DNA from 3 places in the Paenibacillus sp. LK1 genome. Region 1 is predicted to be linked to each of the others. Evidence: predicted binding sites of a transcription regulator. Region 1 holds the regulator's gene; each other region holds the start of a gene.
The links. Region 1 encodes LexA, which represses DNA repair genes until DNA is damaged. Its sites were predicted from a motif close to CGAACATATGTTCG; they were not measured.
Positions count from the first base shown of each region.

Region 2: CS562_RS22065 (YhjD family protein) is a predicted target of LexA. The motif match lies at 1,598-1,611, and genes of this name have one in related genera.
Region 3: recA (recombinase RecA) is a predicted target of LexA. The motif match lies at 1,652-1,665, and genes of this name have one in related genera.

Region 1 is NZ_PEII01000005.1:317,091-320,378, forward strand. Features, by position in the region: gene CS562_RS13650 (hypothetical protein) at 1-92, opposite strand, end outside; gene CS562_RS13655 (DUF896 domain-containing protein) at 219-428, opposite strand; gene CS562_RS13660 (LysM peptidoglycan-binding domain-containing protein) at 525-902, opposite strand; gene lexA (transcriptional repressor LexA) at 1,208-1,834, shown strand; gene CS562_RS13670 (aldehyde dehydrogenase) at 1,948-3,249, opposite strand.
Region 2 is NZ_PEII01000010.1:176,941-180,228, reverse strand. Features, by position in the region: gene cysK (cysteine synthase A) at 1-886, opposite strand, end outside; gene CS562_RS22065 (YhjD family protein) at 1,167-1,553, opposite strand; gene CS562_RS22060 (hypothetical protein) at 1,944-2,177, opposite strand; gene CS562_RS22055 (nucleotide-binding protein) at 2,174-3,211, opposite strand.
Region 3 is NZ_PEII01000001.1:389,580-392,867, reverse strand. Features, by position in the region: gene pgsA (CDP-diacylglycerol--glycerol-3-phosphate 3-phosphatidyltransferase) at 1-130, shown strand, start outside; gene CS562_RS01840 (competence/damage-inducible protein A) at 238-1,494, shown strand; gene recA (recombinase RecA) at 1,735-2,799, shown strand; gene CS562_RS01830 (regulatory protein RecX) at 3,135-3,288, shown strand, end outside.

The DNA of each region.
Region 1 (3,288 bases):
GGTGTACCGGAAATCGGTTTACCGCTTTTTTTGCGTTGCTGATTCAACTGCTTAGAATTTTTCCGAACCGTTCTCTCGAACGAACGCGACATGAGAATCCCCCTTAGATGTTCTTTGTATCGGCTTACATAACTGCAAACCAACATTTCCCCCTATAATTTGCAACCTCTAGATAACAGGAAGAAACCTAAATATCATATTGATATCATTAGGTTTCCTTAATGTTTGAGTTTGCCTTGGTGGCCTTGATCGTTCTCATCATCTACAATTTCAATCGAATCCAGTTGCTGTCTGAAATTGCTCCGAATGTTACTCAAATAGATTTCTCTAAGCTTGGCACGCTCTGCGAGCTCTTCCTCTGTCAATCCAGTGGATTTTTGCTTACGGGCCAATTCATTAATACGTGCTACCAGACTATCTATATCCAAGCTTGTCCCCTCCAAAAATACAAAGTCTTATTAACTTTGACATGATAAGGGCAGCTTGTCAAGCTGACATGCATTAGCGCGTGTGGATATGCAGTCTTATTCTGTGAATTGAGGCAGTATTAAGACTTGCCCCACTTGTATTGAAGTTGACTGAAGTTGATTCACTTTCTTAATTGCTTCTATATATACACGTGTATCCATTGTTTCAGGTTTGTGATCTAATGATATACTCCATAGTGTATCTCCTTGTGAAACTGCCATCTTCCCTCCAGGCAATAAATCTTTCTCATTGCCAGCGAACACAGTGAGTACTGTACTGCATCCAACCAGTATAATTAAGCTTACGATTATTAATTTCAAGACCCAAGTTGGGACATTACCTTTTGCAAAAACCTTCTTAAAATTCCTTATGTTAGTTTCAACCACTTCTGAACGCACCGGTTCGTAAATGCTTTGATAAGTAGAATATCTCATTAAATATCGACCTCCAAACGTTTGTTCCTATCCGTTGAAATCAATATAACACGAACACTTGTTTTGTACAATAACTTTTTAGAACAATTGTTCGCTTTTTTTGTTGCATCCTACATTCCAATATCTTTCTTCTATTGAAAAGGGAACTGTCATTTGCAGTATTTGATTAGACCAAAAGAAAATTTTCATCTTAATTCGCAAAAAAACATTGATTTTATGGCATTTTATTTAGAACTTATGTTTGTACGAACGGAGGTTCTATGTTATAATTTTCCCAAACGTTACTAAAATGGGGTTGATACGGTATGTCGAAGATATCCAGCAGGCAACAGGCTATTCTGGAGTTTATACGCAATGAAGTCCGGTTGAAGGGGTATCCTCCTTCCGTACGCGAAATTGGTGAAGCCGTTGGATTGGCTTCCAGCTCTACAGTACATGGACATCTGGATCGTTTGGAGAAGAAAGGTCTGATTAGACGTGACCCAACCAAACCAAGAGCCATTGAACTTCTCAGCCAGGAAGAGTCAGAGCATTCACATCAGTTTGCTCACAGCGTTGCTCGCATTCCTGTCGTGGGTAAAGTTACTGCAGGGGTTCCGATCACAGCAACAGAAAATATCGAAGATTACTTCCCTCTTCCCACGCATTATGTAGGCGAACAGAAAGTATTCATGCTTTCTGTCGTAGGAGACAGTATGGTAGAAGCAGGCATTGTTAACGGAGACTATGTTATCGTACGTCAGCAGCAAACTGCAGATAACGGCGATATCGTAGTAGCCATGACTGAAGACGATGAAGCAACGGTAAAAACGTTCTACAAAGAGAAAGATCATATTCGTCTTCAACCGGAAAATTCGACTTTTGAACCGTTGCGTTTGAAACACGTTAGCATCCTGGGCAAAGTCATCGGCCTTTTCCGTGATATTCATTAATATGTATTCTAGTTGTACAGAAGTCTCACAATAAGATACTTAAAGAGGTTGTCCCGTTCAACGGGACAACCTCTTTTTTTCTTATACAATTTATATTGTTCTACGTTAGTCGATTATTCGCTGCGTTTAAGAATGCTTTTATAATGAGAGAACACTTCAAAACTCTGTTGACCATGGTAAGAACCCATTCCACTTTCCCCTACGCCGCCAAACGGTAGATAATGTGATGTCATATGAGACAAGGTATCATTAATACAACCACCACCAAAAGAAACTTGATTCAGAACCTGATTCTGCAGATCCTCATCCTGAGTGAAGATATATAATGCCAGTGGTTTTGGACGACGAACAATCTCATCTAGCATGGGATCGAGGTCGGTATACTTAAATACAGGAAGAATTGGACCAAAGATCTCTTCTTGCATCACTGGGGATTTCCAATCCAATTCCCCCAGTACTGTTGGTTCAATGAGCAGCTGATCACGTTCAGAACGCCCACCGATCATCGCTTTGCCATCTTGGAGCAAAACGGATAAACGATCAAAGTTACGTGCATTGACAATGTGCGGAAAATCAGCATTTTTCATCACGTCATCTCCAAATTTATCCTGAATTTCTGCAGCGATCAATTCAAGTAATCTGTCATGTACGTGCTCGTGTACAAGCAAATAATCCGGTGCAACACAGGTTTGCCCAGCATTCAGGAATTTACCGCGAACAATGCGCTGAGCCGCCAGCTTCAAATCTGCATCCTGATGAACAATGACCGGACTTTTACCGCCTAGTTCTAACGTAACTGGAGTCAAATGCTCAGCAGCTGCCTTCATAACAATGCGACCAACACCTGTACTGCCTGTAAAGAAAATATAATCAAACTTTTCTTTCAACAATGCCGTACTCGTCTCAACTTCCCCTTCCATAACTGCCATGTACTCACTAGGAAATATCTCATGAATCAAATCATAAGTTAGACGTGACACGGCTGGGGTTAATTCAGACGGCTTAATAATGGCACAGTTACCCGCAGCAATGGCTCCAATTAGAGGGCCGAAAGCCAGTTGGAACGGATAGTTCCATGGTGCAATAATAAGAGCAACTCCATAAGGTTCAGGATAAATGAAGCTTGTGCCATCGGGTATAGCAGAATTTGTAGGTACAGGTTTTGGTGTAGCCCATTCCTCCAAATGTTCCAATGCAAAATCCAGTTCACCCAACACGATCCGAATCTCAGAGCCATAAGCCTCTGTTTCAGATTTATTTAGATCCGCACGAAGTGCGTCAAGAATACGTTGCTGATACTTCTCAATTCCCTGTCTCAATTGCTGAAGAGCACGAATACGGTACTCAATAGACTTCGTTTGTCCTGTATAAAAAAATGTCCGCTGTGCGGCAACCAGTTGCTTCTCTTGTTCCATATTAACATCTCCAATTAATTGTTCAAAATTTAATTTCTA
Region 2 (3,288 bases), on a different contig from region 1:
GTTCCTTTGCGATGCGAAGGGAGGCCCACACCGAAGCGCCAGAGGAAGGGCCGAGCAGCAGCCCTTCCCGGGCAGCAAGCTGCCGCATCGTATCCAGTGCATCCTCATCGGACACCTGGATAATGGCATCCCACACGTCGGTATTCAGAATGTCCGGAATGAATCCCGGACTTGTACCGACGAGCTTGTGGGGTCCGGGCTCGCCACCGGACAGCACAGGTGAACCTTTCGGCTCTACCGCATAGATGCGAATGTTCGGCAGCTGCTTGCGCAGTTCTTCTCCCGTTCCGGTAATTGTACCGCCAGTTCCCGCTGTGGCAATGAAGGCGTCCAGCTTGCCTTCCATCTGCTGCATAATTTCGGGAGCCGTGGTGATCCGGTGGATGTCCGGGTTCGCCTGGTTCTCAAATTGCTGGGGAATGAAACTTCCTGGAATGTCGGCCTGAAGCTCTTTGGCCTTGCGAATCGCACCAGGCATCCGTTCCGCAGCAGGGGTAAGTACGACATCTGCACCATAGGCTTTCAGGATGTTGATGCGTTCCTTGGACATGTTGTCCGGCATGATCAGAATGGCCTTATATCCCTTGGCAGCAGCATTCATCGCAAGACCGATGCCGGTATTGCCGCTGGTCGGTTCGATAATGGTTGCGCCGGGAAGCAGCACTCCTGCCCGTTCAGCCTGAACGATCAGGTTATAGGCGGCACGGTCTTTGACGCTGCCGCTGGGGTTGAAATATTCCAGCTTAACGTATACGTCAGCGGAATCGCTGCCTGTAAGTCGGTTCAGTCTGACGGCAGGTGTCTGGCCGATCAGTTCGGTAACATCTGCGGCAATGCCTGTATGTGCGGGTTTTTGATTTTTAATTAAATGCGAATTCAAGTCCATGAAGTACAACTCCTTGATTGATAAGACATTGAAAGCAATTCCAATGAACAAGTCTGTCCGCCGTTAATGGCAGGCAGGCTTGTTGCTTATAGGAATCCATTTTCATTGCAAGTCTGAACGGAATGTACAGACATGTCTATTCCATCTTAATGAACGCAGCCTCCTGGGGTCAACCTGTTTCGATTAGGCAGAAGGGTGAGGATTCTGAGGAGTAAGCGAACTAAGTGGACTAAGAGTTGTGAATTCAAACGATGACGGGTACATTAAGCAGATGAATCAGCTATAACGGCTGGGTCAAGTCCATATCCAGATGCCGACTAAGCTCTTTTTTGACTTCATTCCGTGCGAACGTCCACAGCATATAGAAGCGCTGTAAATATCCTCTGCACAGATACTGGGTTTCGATTCCATCAACTTGCCGTTTCTCCTCCAGAACCTTGACGCCACGAGTTCTCATCTGTTTGCGAAGCGTCAGCATTTCCTTAAGTACATCATTTTGAATGCGGGTTAGAGACAGAATGTACACCTCTGGCATTTTGAGCTGCAACGTATCCAGTGTGCGAATATCCCGTTCAAGCACATCCAGCAGCAGAGTGCGTACAACCATGCTTTTAATCAATCGGTGGTCTTCATCCGCAGGGGATGGGGCGGAAGGGGATGATGACATACTTTCACTTCCTTAACCTTGAATTCGGACATGTTCTTATTTACAGAACGTATGTTCTTATATTATAATCAATATATGCAATGCTGATACACAATACAACCGAGAAATATTGGAAGTAGCCCATATTCGGTTTATGCTGAGGTTGTAGGCGATGAAATAGGGACAGGCCTTCTCCAAAATAAGGTATAATATTTGGGTTTTGCAGGAAACCTAAGGGCATAAAGAAAACGACTTAATGCATCAGAGAAAGAGATGAAGAGCTTTTGGTTGGTACTAGCGAAGGTTAGTAAGAGTTGTCAAAGTGTTGCAACAAAAAAGCCCCTGCCTTGGGAGGCGGGGCCAGATGATCTGCCGAACCAGACGGCAGAGTTGTATATGAGCATAAAGCGGTTAAGCCAGATACTGAGGCTTCTCATAAAGAGCCTCTTTTTCCAGAATCACTTTGTAAGGTCTTTCCTTACCCTTCAGTGAAGGGCCAATCGTAGTCAGCGGTACGGCCGGTTTGTGGAAACGATCTTCTTCCTTGGGTTCCGGAACCGGTCGTGATGATTCGGGCGCAGAACTGAGGCGTACCTTTTTCTCGCTGCCCCAGCGCTTGCTTATTTTTTTCGTTTCCGGTTTCATTCCGGTTCGCCTCCTAACAAATCGTTGATGGCGTTGAACAGATGACGATTCTCCAAATCCATCTGCTGAAATATCGCCTCATCCGCTTCAATATGTCCAATAATATGGACTGTGATTACATACCTCTTGGCTACAGGATAGCATAGCAGATACTCTTTCTCAAGGTAGTCGTCGTAGAGATTGATCTTGATTTTGTTCTCCCGGTAAGAATCAATAACCAGAATTCGCTTCGGATCATCAGGCTGTTTGTCGTCGTTGGCGGACAAGTTATATTTTCTCCCCGGTTCCCCAACATTACCACATAATTGTTCAATATGACCACTGTCATCTGTACGGTATATGGCAGTTCCACGCACGGCAAATGGAGGAAGGGATACAAATGCACTTCGAAGTGCATCGCTCATTCGCTCCAACATAACCGAATCTGCTTTGCGGGTACGCAGTAACTCCCTGAAGAATCGCAGCAGCTTGAGCAACTGTAATCGGGCTTCGCCCTCAGACCTTTTATGTTTCTCGATGATTTTTTCCACTTCGGGATCGCTCCATCGTCCCTGTTCTTCGATGCTGTATGCGATTTTGGAACAGGCCACCGAGACGGCTGGCGCCCATTTCCCGTCTGAACGAATTTCATAAACGAGTGGATTTAATCCCAGCAGGTCTGTAGGCATGCGTAAACCTTCGATCTTGGAAGCGTCTTTGATGTCCGTAATATCTTCAGGGAGAATGAAAAAAATACGCTTTCGTCCTAGCCGACCCATAAACAAACCCATTTCCAGCATTGTATTATCACGGACAGAGGCATAGTACTTCCCGCGAATTTTCGATATATCATCCGGATGAAAAATAAAAATGGCAAAGTCAGTCGTACGCACTTCTGTTTCCAAATCGTCCATGGTATAACTGCTTGGATTAAAAACTCCGGAGTACCAAGGGGTAACTTCGGCCGAGAAACGCAAGTTTTCGTGTACTGCGGCTGCAATCGGCTTCGCTTCCAGCGAGCAGCCAATAAAGACTCTTGGCTTTAACGTTTTCATTAATCCGCCTCGCTTAAACGGGTAGTGGGAATCAATTGTTATATTATACCATAAACAGCAGAGTAAGTCTGGAAACG
Region 3 (3,288 bases), on a different contig from region 1:
TTTCCCGTTCTCATTTACGGGTATTCACATGGACGTTATTGCCGTTTGGGCTGCAGCGATCATTACAATTTGGTCAGGTATTGATTACTTTATCAAAAACAAAAATTTGCTTCATTTATCAAAAGCGTAACGTTTGAGGTTAAATGGGTAAGCATGAAGAAATCATTTGTACGAAGGGCAATAGGAAATTATCCTATTGCCCTTTGATCACTCACCACGTGTACAGGAGGATGCTGAATGAAGGCAGAAATCATTGCAGTTGGCACAGAATTGTTGCTTGGACAAATTGTGAATACCAATGCCCGATATCTATCCCGTGAATTGGCTGCGATCGGGATTGATGTATATTTCCAAACGGTGGTTGGTGATAACCTTAATCGACTAAGTGACGCTATTCGCATCGCCCAGGGTCGTGCAGACGTCATTTTATTTTCCGGGGGCATCGGTCCCACACAGGATGATCTGACCAAGGATGCGATCGCGGCGGTCTTGAACCGCAAGCTGCATATAGATCGAATGGCTATGGACAAAATCGAGAGCTTCTTCAGAGATCGTAATGTGGACATGACCGAAAATAATCGCCGTCAGGCGATCGTTATAGAAGGTGGGACACCGCTGGCGAACGAAACAGGCCTTGCCGCAGGAAATGCGATTTCCGACAATGGCAAACATTATGTAGTGATGCCTGGACCGCCGAAAGAGCTGATTCCAATGTTTGAACAGGAAGTTAAACCTTGGCTGTTCCAGCATGTACTAACAGAAGAAATGCCGATTTACTCAAAAATGCTGAAGTTTGCAGGGATCGGAGAATCGGCATTGGAAGACCGACTCCTGGATCTGATTGATACGCAGACAGATCCAACGATTGCTCCTTATGCCAGTGAGGGAGAAGTTACGGTACGTGTATCTACAAAGGCTCCAAGTGAGAGTGAGGCGAAGCTGAAGCTGGACGCAATGGAAGTTCAGATCCGGGAACGATTGCCAGAGCATCTCTACGCGAACGAGGATGTGCCTATAGAGTACACAATTGTAACGATGATGTCTGATATGGGTCTGACCCTTAGCGCGGCTGAGAGCTGCACAGGAGGGCTCGTCATGCAAAGTCTGACGTCAGTCCCTGGCAGTGCTTCGATGCTTAAGGGTGGAATAGTATGTTACTCCAATGAAATTAAGGAGAAGCTGCTCCATGTGCCACATGCCTACCTAGAAGGTGAAGATGCACCGGGCGCAGTGAGTCCGGAAGTCGCCAAAGTGCTGGCAGAACAGATTCGCATGATTGGGGATGCCGACTTCGGTCTGTCGGTTACAGGTGTAGCGGGACCTGGTTATTCTGAACGCAAACCACCAGGACTTGTTTTCATCGCTCTGGCTCAACGTGGTAAAGAGACAGAAATTCATGAACTGCGCATTAATGGCAATCGGGAGACGGTGCGGATCCGTTCAGCGAAGGCGATTCTTTACCGTTTGTGGCGCAAACTTGTGGAGATGGACTAGTTCATAGCTCGGATTGCATTTGCTAAGGCAAGCAAGTATAATAAAGGAAGACGGAAGAACCGTAGAATCAGGCTTTACAGCCTTGTTTACGGTTCTTTTTTCTGTTTAATGGAGAGTTTGCTTGAGGAAGAGGCGCCTCGGCCTTCACAAAAAAAAACGAATGTATGTTCGAAAAAAAGCTTGGCAAACGTGTTAAAACAAGGTATCATTATCTTATAAACAGTAAAGGGTGTGAGCTTATTGTCAGACCGTCGTGCCGCGCTTGATATGGCGCTCCGTCAAATAGAGAAGCAATTTGGTAAAGGATCCATCATGAAACTGGGTGAGTCGACTCACATGCAAGTGGAAATCATACCCAGCGGTTCCTTGGCTCTGGATATTGCATTAGGAACAGGCGGCTTGCCTAAAGGCCGTATTGTTGAAATATATGGACCAGAATCTTCCGGTAAAACAACTGTAGCATTGCATGCGATTGCTGAAGTACAACGGGTGGGTGGACAAGCTGCATTTATCGATGCAGAGCATGCTCTTGACCCGCAATACGCAAGCAAACTGGGTGTTAACATTGATGAGTTGCTTCTGTCTCAGCCAGATACGGGTGAGCAAGGGCTTGAAATTGCAGAAGCGCTTGTACGTAGTGGAGCTGTAGATATTGTCGTTATTGACTCGGTTGCTGCATTGGTACCAAAAGCGGAAATTGAAGGCGAAATGGGTGATTCCCATGTCGGTTTGCAAGCACGTCTGATGTCTCAGGCGCTGCGTAAACTGTCTGGTGCAATCAGCAAATCCAAAACCATCGCAATCTTCATCAACCAGCTTCGTGAAAAAGTCGGTGTTATGTTTGGTAACCCGGAGACAACACCTGGTGGTCGTGCCCTGAAATTCTACTCTACAGTACGTCTGGATGTACGTCGTATTGAGAGTATTAAATCAGGCAATGACATCATCGGTAACCGTACTCGTATCAAAGTTGTAAAAAACAAAGTGGCACCACCGTTTAAACAAGCGGAAGTGGACATTATGTACGGTGAAGGTATTTCGAGAGAAGGCAGTATCATTGATATTGGTACAGAGCTGGACATCGTTAACAAAAGTGGTGCGTGGTACTCTTACGAAGGCGAGCGTTTAGGTCAAGGACGTGAGAACGCCAAGCAGTTCATGAAAGAGCATCAAGATATTGCTCAAGTAATCGAGCAAAAAATCCGTGTAGCCAGCAACTTGACTACTGCAGTTCCTGTGCCTACGACTGAAGATCAACAAAAAGAAGCGGCAGAAGAACAAGAATTGTTTGAAATTAATGAGTAATGCTCTGAATCCCCGAAACTTGTCTGAGTGAGCTTGGCTCGATCTAGATCTAGCTAACGGGGTAAGGTGTGCGCTCGTGCTGTCCAACAGCCTCTGTCCGAATGGGCAGGGGCTGTTGGTACGTTTTCTGTTAGGGAGAGGCCGGACATTGTTTCCGGCCTTTTGTATTACATCTGGTGTCTCTGTGAAATTACGCTCTAAACGTATGCAGTTTATCTGTGTTATCTCCGTCGGAGATCTGCTAATCGGATTCAAGAAAGTCTTTTGTTTTGCTCTGTGCTATCAGTAGACACCAGGTGATACAAGTATCAAATGATGTGGAAGGGGAGACCGAAATGGATCAACATGAAGATGATTTATATGAAGAAGCCAAGCTGGAGGGAATCTCCCAATTCCCGGATAACGAAGAACTTATCATTACACGAGTTGAACGAACGAAGAGTAGGGAAGCTCGTTACCGAATTACCTTTGGTTTATATTCAATTACGG